2 regions of the Microbacterium aurum genome follow, and region 2 is predicted to be linked to the other one. Evidence: predicted binding sites of a transcription regulator. Region 2 holds the regulator's gene; the other holds the start of a gene.
What was found. The regulator HrcA, encoded in region 2, represses chaperone genes, less so after heat shock. The targets are predictions, from matches to a motif close to TTNGCACTCGNNNNNNNCGAGTGCNAA.

Region 1 (7,746 bases), 1.2 Mb from region 2:
GAACGCTTGTCGTAGAACGGCGTGAAGGTGGCGTCGAGACCCCCACCGGCGACCTGCCAGGGGCGCAGCGGATCGCCGAGGTCGTACGTCCATTGCACGGGCTCCGAGATCTTGTGCAGCACTCCGGCGACGACGACCCCGTTCTCGGTGGCGCCGGTGCCGTCGGTCCAGCGCCCGCCGACCTGGATCCCGATCGTCCGGCCGTCGGCGAGCACGCCCGATCCGGCGCCCCAGTTCCACGCGATGTCGTACGGCCAGCGTCCGCGCCCGTGGTCCAGCACCGCCCACGATCCGGCGGGGACCTCGTGGCGGATACCGTCCAGCGTGAGAGTGCCGGATGCCGGCAGCGCGACGTCCTTCACGGTGTACTGGAACAGCCGCGGCGACCACGGCACGACCACCGCGAGGCAGTCGTGGTCGGCGGGACGGGCCACGGTGATGTCGAACGCCGCCCCGGGGATCTCCGCGTGCAGGCGCCACACCTGCCCGCCGTCGGCGGGGGTGACGGTCACGGCGAGGTCCTTCGCGCGGGCTATCGCGATGCCGCCGGCCAGGGTGCCGGGAAGCGCCACGTCGCGCACCGGGATCACCGTCGCGGTGCGCCCCCACGTCTGCGCGGTCGCCCGGTCGAAGATCCACACCTCGTGCACTGCGGCATAATCCAGCGACGACACCGTCAGCGCCACGATGTGCGCGGGCGTCATGACGTTCCAGTACTCCCAGCGCTTGTTGCGCCCCCAGCCGTGCCGTCCCCCGATGCCCGACGTGTCGACCAGCGGCGAGCGCGCGAAGCCGATGGATGCCGGGTTGAGCCGACCGCTGGGCAGGGTGAGCGAGACCGGAGCGGTCAGCTCGGTCTCGTGCAGTGCGGCGGGCTGCGTGCCCGCCGGCCGCGGACTGGGCGCGGCGGAGGGGTCGGTCATCGGCATCCTTGCTGACGGTCCGTGACGGGGAGTGCTGGTGCGCCGATTCTATCCGTCAGCTATGCGGATGGCGGGGAGGCCTACGCATCCTGCTGCGGGAAGAGCACCCGCAGCGAGAACCACCGGTCGTCCGCGCTCACCGTCACGGTGCCGTTGTACGCCAGCGCCGCCGTCTCGATGTTGCGCAGCCCGTACCCGTGGCGCCGGTGCGCGCAGGTGCGGCAGGTGGTGCTCTTCGAGCGTTCCACCGGGCCCGCGAGCGGCATCGGCCGGATGCACGATCGGTCGATTCCGGCGCATGTTCTGTCGCGGGCGAGGCGTGGACGGGTCCCGCACACACGAGAACCGCCCCGAGTCCGGGTGGACTCGGGGCGGTTCTCCGGTGGCTCTCGCCGGGGTAGCTCTCGGCTGCGCCGGCGGCTCACTGCTCGACGGGCTGCGGCTCCTGGGTGCTCTCGTGGGCCTGTATGGTCGGGGCCGCGGCATCCGCCACCACCTGCACCTTGCGGGGCTTGGCCTTCTCGCTCACGGGGATCGTGACGGTCAGGACGCCGTTGCTGTAGGTCGCGGCGATGCCGTCGGTGTCGATGCCCTGGCCGAGGTTCAGCTGGCGCAGGAAGCTCGCGGTCTCACGCTCGCGCGTGATCCACTTGACGCCCTCGCCCTCGCTGAGGGTGCGCTCGGCGCGGATTGTGAGCAGCTGGCCGTCCACGTCGATGTCGACCGAGCCCGGGTCGATGCCCGGCAGGTCGGCGCTCAGGACGTAGTGGTCGCCGTCGCGGTAGAGGTCCATCGGCATGCGGCGCGGGCCGCGGCGCGTCTCGAAGAGGCTCGACGCGAGGCGGTCGAGGTCACGGAACGGGTCGTACGTGGCCATTGTTCTCTCCTTTGTCTGTCTGGTCTGAAGTTGAGCCCAGTTGACTCAAGTAGGTTCAGATTAGCACTCTCATGGTGAGAGTGCCAACCGTTCGCGGGGCGGCGAACGTGATGGCGCAGATCGTCGTCATCGCCGCGGTCAGCGACCAGATGCGCCCACACATCACACGGCCGACAACTCCTCCTCCCCAGAAGGCAGGCCTGGCGACTTCTCCACGGATCCGGGGCAGAGAGCCCCAAGCGAAGGCATCCACCCGCGATCCTGGGCGGATGCCGCGACACCCTCGACCGCTGCCCCCTCACCTCGGTGACGCATTCGGGCGCGCCCGAGCGCTCGCCGCGGGCGTCTCGCCCGGTCGGCTGCGCACTCGAGACCTCGAGCGCCCGTTCCACGGTGCGCGTCTTGCGCATCCCGACGCCGCGAAGGATTCCGGGGAGGGTATCGAGCTGCCGCGCACTCCCGACGAGGAGAAGCGCGCGCGGCTGCAGCACCGCGCTCGTGCCTATGCGGAGGTCATGGGAGCGCATGCATTCTTCATCGGGCTCACGGCCGCCGCACTGTGGGGAGCACCGCTCCCCGACGACTTCGACCCCGAAGCCGACCTCGAGGTCGGCACGGTATACCCACATCGAGCGCCGCGCGGCCGGGGTGTCCGCGCCCGCCAGGTGCGGCCGCACCTGGTCACGACGCGCGTGCGGGACGGGCTGCGGGTCGCAAGTCCCGCATCGACCTGGGCCCTGCTCGGCGGCGAGCTCGATGGGCGCTGGCTCGTCATCCTCGGTGACTACTTCGTGCGGATCCCGCGCGGCCCCGGCGGGAGGCCGCGACCACGAGACCAGCTCACGACACCCGAAAGGCTGCGCGCCGCAGCATCCGAGCCGCAACGTCGGCATCGCCGCATTCTGCAGGCGGCACTCGCCGACGTGCGGGTCGGCAGCTTCTCACGGCTCGAGACGGAGTACCGGCTTGACGCCGCCGCGGCGGGGCTGCCCGAGATGGAACTCGACGTCGAGATCCGCGATGCCAAGGGCCACTTGCTCGGCATCGCCGACGGCGTACATCGGCGCTACCGAGTCCTCGTCGAGATCGAGGGCGACCACCACCGGACAAGCAGACGGCAGTGGAACCGCGACATCGAGCGTCTCGCCGCCTTCGCAGCTGAGAACTGGGAGGTGATCCGCGTCACGGGCGGCCGCGTACGGGGCGGGACGGCGGCGACCCTCGTCGCCGCCGCGCTGCGCCGCCATGGCTGGGAGAGCTGAAGAAGCCCCTGAACAGGGCCCCTCGCGCAAGCTGTTGGCGCAGATTGCCCCTACAGGGCGCGATAGCGACCAGATGCGCCCACACATCGCACCCGCGCGCCCAAGAGAAGGGATGCAGCGTCAGCACTCCACGACGTTGACCGCGAGACCGCCCTCGCTGGTCTCCTTGTACTTCGTGGACATGTCGATCCCGGTCTGGCGCATCGTCTCGACGACGGCGTCGAGCGGCACGTAGTGGCTGCCGTCGCCCCGCAGGGCGAGCCGCGCGGCGGTCACGGCGGTCGAGGCGGCGATGGCGTTGCGCTCGATGCAGGGGATCTGCACCAGCCCGCCGACGGGGTCGCACGTGAGGCCCAGGTGGTGCTCCATCGCGATCTCGGCGGCGTTCTCGATCTGCCGGTTGGTGCCGCCCATGACGGCCGTGAGTCCGCCCGCCGCCATCGCGCAGGCCGACCCGACCTCGGCCTGGCAGCCGCCTTCGGCCCCCGAGATCGATGCGTTCGCCTTGAACAGCGACCCGAGCGCCGTCGCCGTCAGCAGGAACCGGCGGATGCCGCGGCGACGATTCGCCTCGGCGACGGATGCCGCGACCCCGGCATCCGCCGCGACGGGGTCGGCCCCGTGCAGCCCGAGCAGCGCCGAGCCCACCAGCTCGCCGTACGGAGTGACGGCGTTCTCGGCGCCGAGGCCCGAGTCGGCCAGGAAGCGCCACCAGTACATCGCGACGGCGGGCAGGATGCCGGCGGCGCCGTTGGTCGGGGCGGTCACGACGCGACCACCCGCGGCGTTCTCCTCGTTGACGGCGAGCGCGAACGCGCCCAGCCACTCCCCCGGCAGCTCCCGTCCGCCGCCGGCCGAGGCCGCGTCGAGCTGCGCGCGGATCGCGCCGGCCCGCCGCTTCACCTTCAGCATCCCGGGGAGCACGCCGTCGGCGTGCAGGCCCGCGTCGACGCAGGCGGCCATCGCATCCCAGATGGCATCGAGGCCGGCGGCGACCTCGACCTCCGGGCGCAGCGCCTCCTCGTTGCACCGCGCGACCTCCGCGATCGTGAGGCCGTGCTCGTCGCACACGTCTAGCAGCTGCGCCGCCGTGGCGAAGGGGAACGGGGCGGATGCCGCGGCCACCGCCGCGTCCTCGCCTTCCCGCCGGATGAAGCCGCCGCCGATCGAGTAGTACGTCTCCTCGACGAGCACCCCGCCCGCCGCATCGAGCGCGCGGAGGGTCATCGCGTTGGGGTGGCCCGGCAGGCGCGTGCGCGGGGCGAAGGAGATGTCGGCCCGGGCGAACGGCACCGGGATGCGGCCGTCGAGCAGCAGGGCGTCGCCATCGTTCCAGGTCGTCCACGCGGCGCGCACGTCGGCGGGATCCACCGTCTCGGGTTCGTGGCCCTGCAGGCCGGCGACGACGGCATCCGGCGTGCCGTGCCCGATGCCGGTCGCGCCGAGCGATCCGTACAGCGTGCACGTCACCCGGGCGACCCCGTCGATGGCGGCCGCGCGGCGCGCGAAGTCGCGGGCCGCCCGCAGCGGGCCGACCGTGTGGGAGCTCGAGGGTCCTACGCCGATGGAGAACAGCTCGAACGCCGAGACGTAGGCGCTCATCCTTCGAGCCTACGCCGCGGTCGCCGCCACAGCGCCGGGTCGGCGCCCCGCGTAGGCTGAGTGGATCGGAAGGAGCACGATGACCGCGCTGTCGACGCCGAATGCCGATCGCACCACCGCGCTGGAGGCCGCCGAGGCGGCCGGTCGGGTCGACGAGGCGTTCCTCGCCCGCTTCGACGCGCAGTTCCCGCGCCTGCACGCGCTGTTCACGCAGTTGTACGGCGACCGTCCCGACGGCAGCGAGCAGCTCGCCGCGACGGTGGCCGCGGCATCCGCCTCGTGGAACGCGCGGCCCCTCGACCTCAAGGTCCGCGACGGTCAGCGCACCGCCGACCCGGAATGGTTCCAGTCCGAGCGGATGCTGGGCGGTGTCTGCTACGTCGACCGGTACGCCGGAAACCTCGCCGGCATCCGCGATCAGATCCCGTACTTCCGCGAGCTGGGGCTCACCTATCTGCACCTGATGCCGCTGTTCGACGCTCCCGACGGGGACAACGACGGCGGTTACGCGGTGTCGAGCTACCGGCGGGTCAATCCGAGCCTCGGGACCATGGCGCAGCTCGCGGAGCTCGCCGCTGAGCTGCGACTCGCGGGCATCTCGCTGGTGCTCGACTTCATCTTCAACCACACCAGCAGCGAGCACGAGTGGGCGCAGAAGGCGGTCGCGGGAGATGCGGAGTACGAGGACTTCTACCTGATCTTCCCCGATCGGCAGATGCCCGACGCCTACGAGCAGACGACGCGCGAGATCTTCCCCGACGACCACCCCGGCTCGTTCGTGCAGCTCGCGGACGGGCGCTGGATCTGGTCGACGTTCTACCACTACCAATGGGACCTCAACTACGCGAACCCCGCGGTGTTCCGCGCCATGGCCGGCGAGATGCTGTTCCTGGCGAACCAGGGCGTCGAGGTGCTGCGGATGGATGCCGTCGCCTTCATCTGGAAGCGCCTGGGCACCGCGTGCGAGTCGCTGCCGGAGGCGCACCTGCTGCTGCAGGCATTCAACGCGGTGCTCGCGATGGCCGCGCCGGGGATGATCTTCAAGTCGGAGGCGATCGTCCACCCCGATGAGGTCGTGAGCTACATCTCGCCCGACGAGTGCGAGCTGTCGTACAACCCGCTGCAGATGGCGCTGACGTGGGAGGCGCTCGCGACGCGCGACGGGCGGATGCTGCAGCAGGCGCTCGACCGCCGGCATGCGTTGCCGGCGGGCACGGCGTGGGTGAACTACGTCCGCAGCCACGACGACATCGGGTGGACGTTCGCCGACGAGGATGCCGCCGAGCTCGGCATCGACGGCTACCGGCACCGGCAGTTCCTGAACCGCTTCTACACCGGCCGTCACGAGGGCTCCTTCGCGCGCGGAGTCGCGTTCCAGGAGAACCCCGCGACCGGCGACGCGCGGGTCGCGGGGACCACGGCGTCGCTGGCGGGCGTCGAGGCGCAGGATGCCGGCGGCGAGGACCGCGTCGTGCTCGCTCACGCCCTGGCACTGTCGACCGGAGGGGTGCCGCTGCTGTACCTGGGCGATGAGGTCGCGCAGCTGAACGACTACTCCTACGCCGACGACCCGGTGCGCCGCGGCGATTCACGCTGGGTGCACCGCGGCAACCGGCCTCGCGACCGGTACGCGCAGCGCGACGATCCGTCGACTCCGGCCGGGCGGGTGTACCGGCGGATGACGAAGCTCATCTCGGTCAGGCAGTCCACGCCCGAGTTCGCCGGCAACGAGCTCATCCCGTTCCACACCCCGCACCCGTCGGTCGTCGGGTATCAGCGACCGGGCGCCGCCTCGCGGGTCCTCGTTCTCGCGAACGTCGGCGACACCGAGGTGTCGATCGACCCGCTGACCCTGTCGGGCTTCGAGCGCGCCGCGTTCGACCTCGTCCACACGAACGACGTGGACCTCGACGACGGCCTCGCCCTCCCGCCGCACGGGTTCGTGTGGCTGCGGGTCACACCGGTCTGACGCCGGGTGCGGGGGCCGCGCCCGCTCGGGCCGCCGGGGAACAGCAAAGGCCCCGGCGAACCGGGGCCTTTTCACTGTCTCAACACAGTGTGCGCCCGAAGGGACTCGAACCCCTAACCTTCTGATCCGTAGTCAGATGCTCTATCCATTGAGCTACGGGCGCATGTCTTCACTCGCGGGAAGACCGAGGAACAGCCTACCTGACGGCCCGGGATCTGACGAATCGGCGGGCAGGCGGCGACGAGGGCGGCGGATTCCGAGGAGATTGCACGATTCCGAGGACGGATGCCGGGGTGCGCGTCCTCGGCATCCGTCATCTCCTCGGAATCCGACGCGGACGCGACGCACGGCGGATGAACGGCGGGAGGCCTACTCCAGCTCGGCGGGATCGAAGCCGGCGGAGCCGGGGGCCGGCGCCTCGACGGGCTCGGCCGGTTCGACGCCTGCATCCCGCAGCCCCTGCTGGGCGGCGACACTGCGGCGGTGCGCGCGCAGCTTCGGCAGGTCCACGAGACGCAGCGCCTGCATCCGCGCGGTGCGCATGCGCTCGTAGTCCGGATCGAGGTCGGGCCGGGCAGCCTCGATGCGCAACGTGCGGTCGATGTTCTTGGCGACCTCGCTCCACGCGGCATCCCGCGCATCGACGACGAGCTTGCGCAGTTCGTCGTCGTTCTCGGCCCGCGCCCGCAGCTCGCTCGCCACGTGCAGCGACTGCAACTGGCGACGCCGCAGGTTGCGCGTGTCGCGGCTGCGGTAGTCGTGGGTGCCGTCGGAGTCGCTGTGCCGGCGGCGCGCCGCCTTGCGCTCGGTCTCGGTGCGCGCGGCATCCGCTTCGGCCTCTTCGGCCAGCGTGATCAGCGCCGCCCGCGCTTCATCGAGGTAGCGGTCGGGGTCGAAGTCCTCACCCTCGGCGAGGATGTTCACGAGAATCGTGTTCTTCAGGCTCAGCAGGGTGGCCGCCGACGCGATGTACAGGCCCTCCGCGACGACATCACGGGTCCGCACGCGTTTCTTCTTCGCAGCCACGACACCCCCTCGCGTTCGATCCTAGGGAACTGCATGGGCGAGAATCGACGGCGGGAGCGGAGAACCGACCGCGAGAAGGGGCGAGGA
Region 2 (7,746 bases):
AGCAGGACCGTCTCGTCGATGTCCACGCCGGACTCGTTCGTGATCTCGATGGTCATGCGCGGCCACGCCCTTTCAGATGGTCTCGGGGACCGTTCGGGCGCCCGGATCGACGCGGGTCCTGAGCTGCCCGGCGCTCGGCGCGATTGGCGAACTCCGTCGCCTCGTCGCGCTCGCGGCGCGAGGCGAGGCGCTGCTCGTCGTACTCGGTGTATGCGTCGACGATGCGGCCCACCAGCGTGTGGCGCACGACGTCGTCGCTCGTCAGGTAGGTGAAGTGGATGTCGTCGATGTCCTTCAGCACCCGGGTGACCAGGCGCAGCCCCGACGCGCCCTGCGGCAGGTCGATCTGCGTGATGTCGCCGGTGACGACCATGCGCGTGCCGAAGCCGAGGCGGGTGAGGAACATCTTCATCTGCTCGGGCGTCGTGTTCTGCGCCTCGTCGAGCACGACGAACGAGTCGTTGAGCGTGCGCCCGCGCATGTACGCCAGCGGCGCGACTTCGATCGTGCCGGAGGCCATGAGCTTCGGGACGATCTCCGGATCCATCATCTCGTTGAGGGCGTCGTAGAGGGGGCGCAGGTAGGGGTCGATCTTGTCGGTCAAAGTCCCCGGAAGGAACCCCAGCCGCTCCCCCGCCTCGATCGCGGGCCGGCTGAGGATGATGCGGCTGACCTCCTTGCGCTGCAGCGCCTGCACCGCCTTGGCCATCGCAAGGTAGGTCTTGCCGGTGCCGGCCGGGCCGATGCCGAACGTGATGGTGTTCTCGTCGATCGCGTCGACGTAAGCCTTCTGACCGAGGGTCTTCGGGCGGATCACGCGGCCGCGCGAGGACAGGATGGCTTCGCCCAACACCTCGGAAGGGCGCGGCCCGCCCTCCGTGCGGAGGATGCGGTCGCTGGCGACGACGTCCGAGGGGTCGAGTCCGTGCCCGGTGCGCGAGAGCGCCATGAGCTCCTCCACGAGGTCACGAGCGCGCGCCACAGCATCCGCCGGACCGGTCAGGGTGATCTCGTTGCCCCGGACGTGCACCTGCACATCGCGGTGCTCGCGCTCGACGACGCGCAGCAGCCGGTCCTGCGGGCCGAGCAGCTGCACCATGGCGACGCCGTCGGCGTAGAGGTGCTCGGTGACCGGCTCGGCCGGCGATCCGGATGCGTCGTCAGCCACCGAGGCTCCCTTCGGCCAGCCCGCCGGCGAGGACGTGCGCGTGCACGTGGAACACGGTCTGCCCGGCACCGGCGCCGGTGTTGAAGACGAGGCGGAAGTCACCGTCGGCGTGCTCGGCGGCCAGGGTGTTCGCCAAGCCGATCAGCTCGGTCAGCAGGGCGGGGTCGCCGGCGGCGAGCTCGACGACGTTGCGGTACTCCTGCGACTTCGGGATCACGAGCAGGTGCACCGGCGCCTGCGGGGCGATGTCGCGGATCGCGAAGGCGTTCTCGGTCTCGGCGATGATCTCCGCGGGGATCTCGCCCTGCAGGATGCGCGTGAAGATCGACGGTTCGCTCATACCCCGAGTCTAGCCAGCGCCCGGCGCGTCAGGCCGGGGCGCTGCCGCGCGCTGCGGAGCTCGCCTCACCAGCGCCCGAGGCGGGCATTGAGGACGGCGAGGGCGGCGGGGCCGGCGGTCGAGGTGCGCAGCACGGTCTCCCCCAGGCGCGCGGCGGTGGCTCCGGCATCCGCCAGGGCCACGAGCTCTTCCGGCGCGATCCCGCCCTCGGGGCCGACGACCAGCACGAGATCGCGCGCGTCATCGGGGGCGAGGGCGACTCCTGACAGCGGGACGGATGCCGTGGGCTCGAGCACCAGCATCCGACTCGCAGCGCGTGCGGCCAGCTGCGCGGTGGAGACGGGCGCGGAGACGACGGGCACCCAGGCGCGGTGCGCCTGCTTCGCCGCCTCGCGGACGATCGTCTGCCAGCGGGCGACGCCCTTCGCGGCCTTCGCCTGATCCCACCGCGAGACGCTGCGGGCGGCCTGCCACGGCACGATCTCGTCGACGCCGAGCTCGGTCGCCGCCTGGATCGCGAGTTCATCGCGGTCGCCCTTGGCGAGGGCCTGCACGAGGACGAGCCGGGGTGCGGCGGCGGGATGGCTGGTCCGCGCCGTCACGGCGGCGACCACGCGCTTGGGCGCGACGTCGGTCACGACCGCTTCCAGCCACAGTCCGCGGCCGTCGCCGACGGTGACCTCCTCGCCGACCCGCACCCGCCGGACGGCGGCCGCGTGGTGCGCTTCGGCGCCGGTGATGACGATCTCCGCGCCCACCGGCGCATCGAGGGGAACGTCGTCGACGAGGAAGTGCAGCGCCATGTCAGCCCCGGAAGCGGTCGCGCAGCTTCGAGAACATGCCCTGATGGAACTGGGCGAGCCGGGGCGGCGGCGACTTCGACTTCTTCGCGAAGTCCTCGATCAGCGCCCGCTCCTTGGCATCCAGACGCGTCGGCGTGACGACCTGCACCGCGACCCGCAGGTCGCCGCGGGTGCCACCGCGCAGCGGCGTGATGCCGCGTCCCTTGATCGTGAGCACGTCGCCCGACTGCACCCCGGGGCGCACCTCCAGCTCGACGTCGCCGTCGAGGGAGGTGATCGTGGTGTGCGCGCCGAGGATGGCGTCGGGCATCGACACGTCGAGCGTCGCGAGCAGGTCGTCGCCGTCCCGGCTGAAGGTCTCGTGCGAGGCGACCGTCACCTCGAGGTACAGGTCGCCGTGGGGGCCGCCCGCGGGGCCGACCTCACCGGAGCCGGGCAGCTGCAGCCGCAGACCGGTCTCCACACCGCCGGGGATGTCGACCGAGACCGTGCGGCGGGCGCGGACGCGTCCCTGGCCCTGGCAGCCGGCGCACGGGTACGGGATCGTGGTGCCGTAGCCCTGGCACGCCGTGCAGGGCTGCGAGGTCACGACGTTGCCGAGCAGACTGCGCACCGTGCGCTGCACCTGGCCCGAGCCGTGGCAGATGTCGCATGTCGCCTCGCCGGTGCCCGGCTGGCAGCACGAGCCCTGGCAGGTCTCGCACAGCACGGCGGTGTCGACCTCGATGTCGCGGTGCGTGCCGAACACGACGTCGCCGAGGTCCAGGGTGACGCGCACGAGCGCGTCCTGGCCGCGCTCCCGGCGCGACCGGGGGCGTCCGGCGCGACCACCGCCGCCGCCGAAGAACGTCTCGAAGATGTCGCCGAACCCGCCGAAGCCGCCCCCGGCGCCGCCGAATGGCGAGCCGTCGCCGCCCATGTCGTAGCGCTGGCGCTGCTCGGGGTCGCTCAGGACGTCGTAGGCGTGCGTCACGAGCTTGAAGCGCTCGGATGCGTCCTCGCCGGGGTTGACGTCCGGGTGGAGCTCGCGCGCGAGACGCCGGTACGCCTTCTTGATCTCCTCGGGGCTCGCATCGCGCGAGACGCCCAGGACTTCGTAGTGGTCGGCCACAATCGCCTTTCCTGCCCTTCCGGGCGCGGTGGGGTTCGTTCTGTCGGCTGCCGCTCAGCGGGACTGGTCGTCCTCGTCGAGCAGCCTGCTCAGGTAGTGCGCGACGGCGCGGACCGCCGCGAGGTTGGTGGGGTAGTCCATGCGCGTCGGACCGAGCACGCCCACCCGGGCACGGGATCCGGTCGCGTCGTAGTCGCCGGTGACGACGGATGCCTCCGCCAGCCCGAACGGCTCGTTCTCGCGACCGATGCTCGCCGCCAGGCCTTGATCGTCGGCGACCATCTCCCCCATGAGCCGGAGCAGCGTCACCTGCTCCTCGATGGCCTCCAGCAGGGGGTAGATGCTGCCGCGGAAGTCTCCCTCGCGTCGCGCGAGGGTGGCGCTGCCGGCCATCACGAGGCGGTCCTGACGGAACTCGTCGAGCTCCTCCCCGACGATCCGCGCGACCGTGCGCACGGCCTCGTCGACGGGTCCGCCGGAGGGTTCGGATGCCGCCAGCTGCGCGATCGCCGAGGCGGCCTCCGCCACGGGCTTGCCCGTGACCAGGCGCGCCACGGCGTGCTTGATGGCCGCGGCATCCTGCTCGGTGAGCTCGGCCTGCAGGAACGCGACGCGCTGCGAGACCCGGCCCGTGTCGGTGACGACGATGACCACGACGCGCGTGCCGCCGAGGTGCACGAACTCCACGTGCGAGACGCTGGCGCGCGCGAACGAGGGGTACTGCACGATGGCGACCTGACCGGTGAGCCGGGTCAGCGCGCGGACGGTGCGCACGAGGAGGTCGTCCAGGTCCACAGGGTCGGCGAGGAACGACGAGATCGCCGAGCGCTGCGCCGTGGACAGGGGCCGGAGCTCCGCGAGATGGTCGACGAAGACGCGGTACCCCTTGTCGGTCGGGACGCGCCCCGACGACGTGTGGGGGGCCGCGATGAGCTCCTCGTCCTCCAGCAGCGCCATGTCGTTGCGGATGGTCGCCGCCGACACGCCGAACTGATGACGCTCGACGATCGCCTTGCTGCCCACCGGCTCATGCGTGTCGACGTAGTCCTGCACGATCGCGCGGAGGACCTGAAGTCCGCGTTCCGAGACCATCAGCCCTCCTTGTTGGCACTCACGGTTGCTGAGTGCCAATCTTATCGCGCCGCCCCTACGGTGAGTCGGCGCGGAGGGGTTCTCGGTGCTCGAGGGCGCTCCGCGCAACCTGGGACTCGCCGACGCCGCTGCAGGCCTCCGCTGGGTGCAGCGCGAGGTCGCCGCCTTCGGGGGCGACCCCGCGCGGATCACGATCGTCGGCGAGTCGGCGGGTGGCGCGCTTGTGGCGGCACTGCTGTGCTGGCCCGACACCGCCGCGATCCCCCGCGTTTCCCCGGATGCCGAGTGCGCCCGTTCTCGCCGAGTGCGCCCGCTCTGGGGCGGGCGCAGGGGGCACGCTCGGCGAGAACGGGCCCGGTCGGCGAGGTCGCTCGGCGAGGTCGCGAGGCGAGGACCGCGGTGGTGCTCAGGCGGTGAGGGCGCGGACGACGGCGTCGGCCAGCAGGCGTCCGCGCCGGGTGAGCACGACGCGGCCGCGGACGGCCGCGGCCCCGTCGATGAGGCCGTCGGCGATGAGGGATGCCACGGCGTGACGCCCCTCGCCGCTGAGCTCCGAGACGGCGAGCCCGTCCGCGATGCGGGAGCGCAGCAGCACATCCTCCAGGCGTCGGGCGGCGGCATCCGGTCGCTCCCGGCCGGCAGCGGGCGACTGCGCCGCGGCCAGGCGCTGGGCGTACGCGGCGGGATGCTTCACGTTCCACCACCGCAGCCCGCCGACGTGGCTGTGGGCTCCGGGACCGTACCCCCACCAGTCGGTGCCGCGCCAGTACGCCAGGTTGTGGCGGGAGCGCTGGGCCGGCGTCCGCGCCCAGTTCGACACCTCGTACCAGTCGAATCCCGCCGCGGCGAGCGTCTCATCGACGAGTTCGTACATGTCGGCCTGCAGATCGTCGTCGGGTTCGGGCACCTCTCCGCGGCGGATCTGTCGGGCGAGCTTCGTGCCCTCCTCCACGATCAGCGCGTACGCCGAGACGTGGTCGGGGGCGAGCGCGACAGCCGTCTCGACCGATGCGCGCCAGTCCTCGAGCGACTCCCCCGGTGCGCCGTAGATGAGGTCGACGCTGACGTCGAGCCCCGCGCTCCGTGCCGCGGCGACGGCGGTCGCCACTCCCGCGGGGTCGTGGGTGCGGTCGAGCGCGGCGAGGACGTGCGGCACCGCCGACTGCATGCCGATCGACATCCGGGTCACGCCGGCCGCGGCGAGTTCGGCCGCCATCGGCGCCGTGACGGTGTCGGGATTCGCCTCGACGGTGACCTCAGCATCCGGAGCGAGACCGAACGCGTCGCGCACGCCCGCCAGCATCCTGCCGAGGTCCCCCGCCGGGAGAAGCGTCGGCGTCCCGCCGCCGAAGAAGACGGTGGATGCCGGGCGCAGCGGCCCCCGGTCGGCCAGCACACGGCGCGACAGGGCGATCTCGCGGATCACCTCGTCGGCGTAGGCGTCCTGACGGGCGCCGCGCAGTTCGCCGGCGGTGTAGGTGTTGAAGTCGCAGTACCCGCACCGGACGCGGCAGAACGGGACGTGAAGATACACCCCGAAGTCGCGCTGGGGGTCGATGACGAGATCGTCCGGCAGAGCGCCGTCGAGCGGCGCGGGGTCGCCGAGCGGGAGGGCGGAGCCCATCAGGACGGCGTCGCGTACAGCGGCGACAGGGCGCGCAGGTACCCCTGGAACAGTTCGCGGCGGCGGCGCTTCACGAGCGGCGGCAGCAGGCGGTACAGCGGCGACACGGGGCGGTCGAACGCGCGTACCGTGAACCGCACCTCGTCGCTGTCGTCCCACGTCACGACGAAGGACTCCTCGCCGCTGACGACGGAGTCGCCGACCGTGCCGAGCCCGAAGCCGACCCGCCGCGGCTCCTCGATGGCGTAGATGACCCGCAGCTCGCCGTCGGCGCTCATCCCCTTGATGCGCCCGCGCACCCGGATCGTCGTCCCCGAGGCGACGAATGGGGTCCCGTCGGCGTCGAAGCGCTGATCGGCCTCGAGGCGGCTCGCCACGAGGGGGTTGCCGTCGGCGTCGAATCCGACGCCGGAGTACATGGGGCCGGATGCCGGGCGCACATCGCTGATGTGCAGTCCCGCGCCCCGCAGCGGAGCCCACGACAGCAGCGCTTCGGCGGAGCTGTCGAACCGGGCCTGGCCGCTGCCGATGCGCCACGACGACTCGGCCGGGATGCTCCGCTCGGGCGGGTAGCCCATGAGGTCGTGCGCCTGCGTGGCGCCCACGGCGGCATAGTCGACCGTGCCCTCTTGGAAGTTCGCGCGGCGCATGGCCACCAGCCTACCCAGCCGCTCCGGTCGCGGGCGGCGATCGGGATGCTGTCGGCAGCTCATGTGAGAATCCGAGGATGCGAGGACAACCCGTCGAGCGGGCCGGAACCCGTGTTCCACGAGATGAGTCACGGGGCGAGACGCGGTGGGAAGACCTCGAACTCGTCCACCACTGGCGCACCTACCTGGATTCGCCGCGCCGGTATCTGCGGCACCTGCTCGAGTGACCCGCGGCGGTCGCTACTTCTTGGTCTCGACGTCGCCGGACAGGGCGGCGATGAACGCCTCCTGCGGGACCTCGACGCGACCCACCATCTTCATGCGCTTCTTGCCCTCTTTCTGCTTCTCGAGGAGCTTGCGCTTGCGGGTGATGTCACCGCCGTAGCACTTGGCGAGCACGTCCTTGCGGATCGCGCGGATGTTCTCGCGCGCGATGATGCGCGCGCCGATGGCGGCCTGAATGGGCACCTCGAACTGCTGGCGCGGGATGAGCTTGCGCAGCCGCTCGGTCATCATCGTGCCGTAGGCGTACGCCTTCTCGCGGTGGACGATCGAGCTGAAGGCGTCGACCTTCTCGCCCTGCAGGAGGATGTCGACCTTCACGAGATCGGCCGTCTGCGACCCGGCGGGCTCGTAGTCCAGGCTCGCGTATCCCTGCGTCTTGGACTTCAGCTGATCGAAGAAGTCGAAGACGATCTCGCCGAGGGGCATGTTGTAGCGCAGCTCGACGCGGTCCTCGCTGAGGTAGTCCATGCCCAGGAGCGTCCCGCGGCGCTGCTGGCACAGCTCCATCACGGTGCCGACGTAGTCCTTCGGCAGGAGGATGCCGACCTTGACGACCGGCTCGGCGACCTCCGCCACCCGTCCGTCGGGGTATTCGCTGGGGTTGGTGACGGTGACCGACTCGCCGGTGTCGGTGGTGACCTCGTACGTCACGCTCGGGGCCGTGGTGATGAGG

Region 1: JOD60_RS05835 (Hsp20/alpha crystallin family protein) is a predicted target of HrcA. The motif match lies at 1,861-1,887, and genes of this name have one in related genera.

What each region holds. Positions count from the first base shown of each region.
Region 1 is NZ_JAFBCQ010000001.1:1,158,229-1,165,974, reverse strand. Features, by position in the region: gene JOD60_RS05845 (DUF2804 domain-containing protein) at 1-923, opposite strand, end outside; gene JOD60_RS05840 (GHKL domain-containing protein) at 1,004-1,189, opposite strand; gene JOD60_RS05835 (Hsp20/alpha crystallin family protein) at 1,345-1,800, opposite strand; gene JOD60_RS05830 (putative endonuclease domain-containing protein) at 2,070-3,062, shown strand; gene JOD60_RS05825 (L-serine ammonia-lyase, iron-sulfur-dependent, subunit alpha) at 3,183-4,664, opposite strand; gene JOD60_RS05820 (alpha-amylase family protein) at 4,744-6,633, shown strand; tRNA gene JOD60_RS05815 (tRNA-Arg) at 6,724-6,796, opposite strand; gene JOD60_RS05810 (asparagine synthase) at 7,003-7,659, opposite strand; gene JOD60_RS05805 (SDR family NAD(P)-dependent oxidoreductase) at 7,746-7,746, shown strand, end outside.
Region 2 is NZ_JAFBCQ010000001.1:2,338,903-2,346,648, reverse strand. Features, by position in the region: gene ybeY (rRNA maturation RNase YbeY) at 1-56, opposite strand, end outside; gene JOD60_RS11590 (PhoH family protein) at 53-1,099, opposite strand; gene JOD60_RS11585 (HIT domain-containing protein) at 1,161-1,508, opposite strand; gene JOD60_RS11580 (16S rRNA (uracil(1498)-N(3))-methyltransferase) at 1,574-2,311, opposite strand; gene dnaJ (molecular chaperone DnaJ) at 2,313-3,422, opposite strand; gene hrcA (heat-inducible transcriptional repressor HrcA) at 3,477-4,514, opposite strand; partial or broken gene JOD60_RS11565 (carboxylesterase family protein) at 4,600-4,755, shown strand; gene hemW (radical SAM family heme chaperone HemW) at 4,921-6,138, opposite strand; gene JOD60_RS11555 (DUF1990 domain-containing protein) at 6,138-6,788, opposite strand; gene JOD60_RS11550 (hypothetical protein) at 6,866-7,015, shown strand; gene lepA (translation elongation factor 4) at 7,029-7,746, opposite strand, start outside.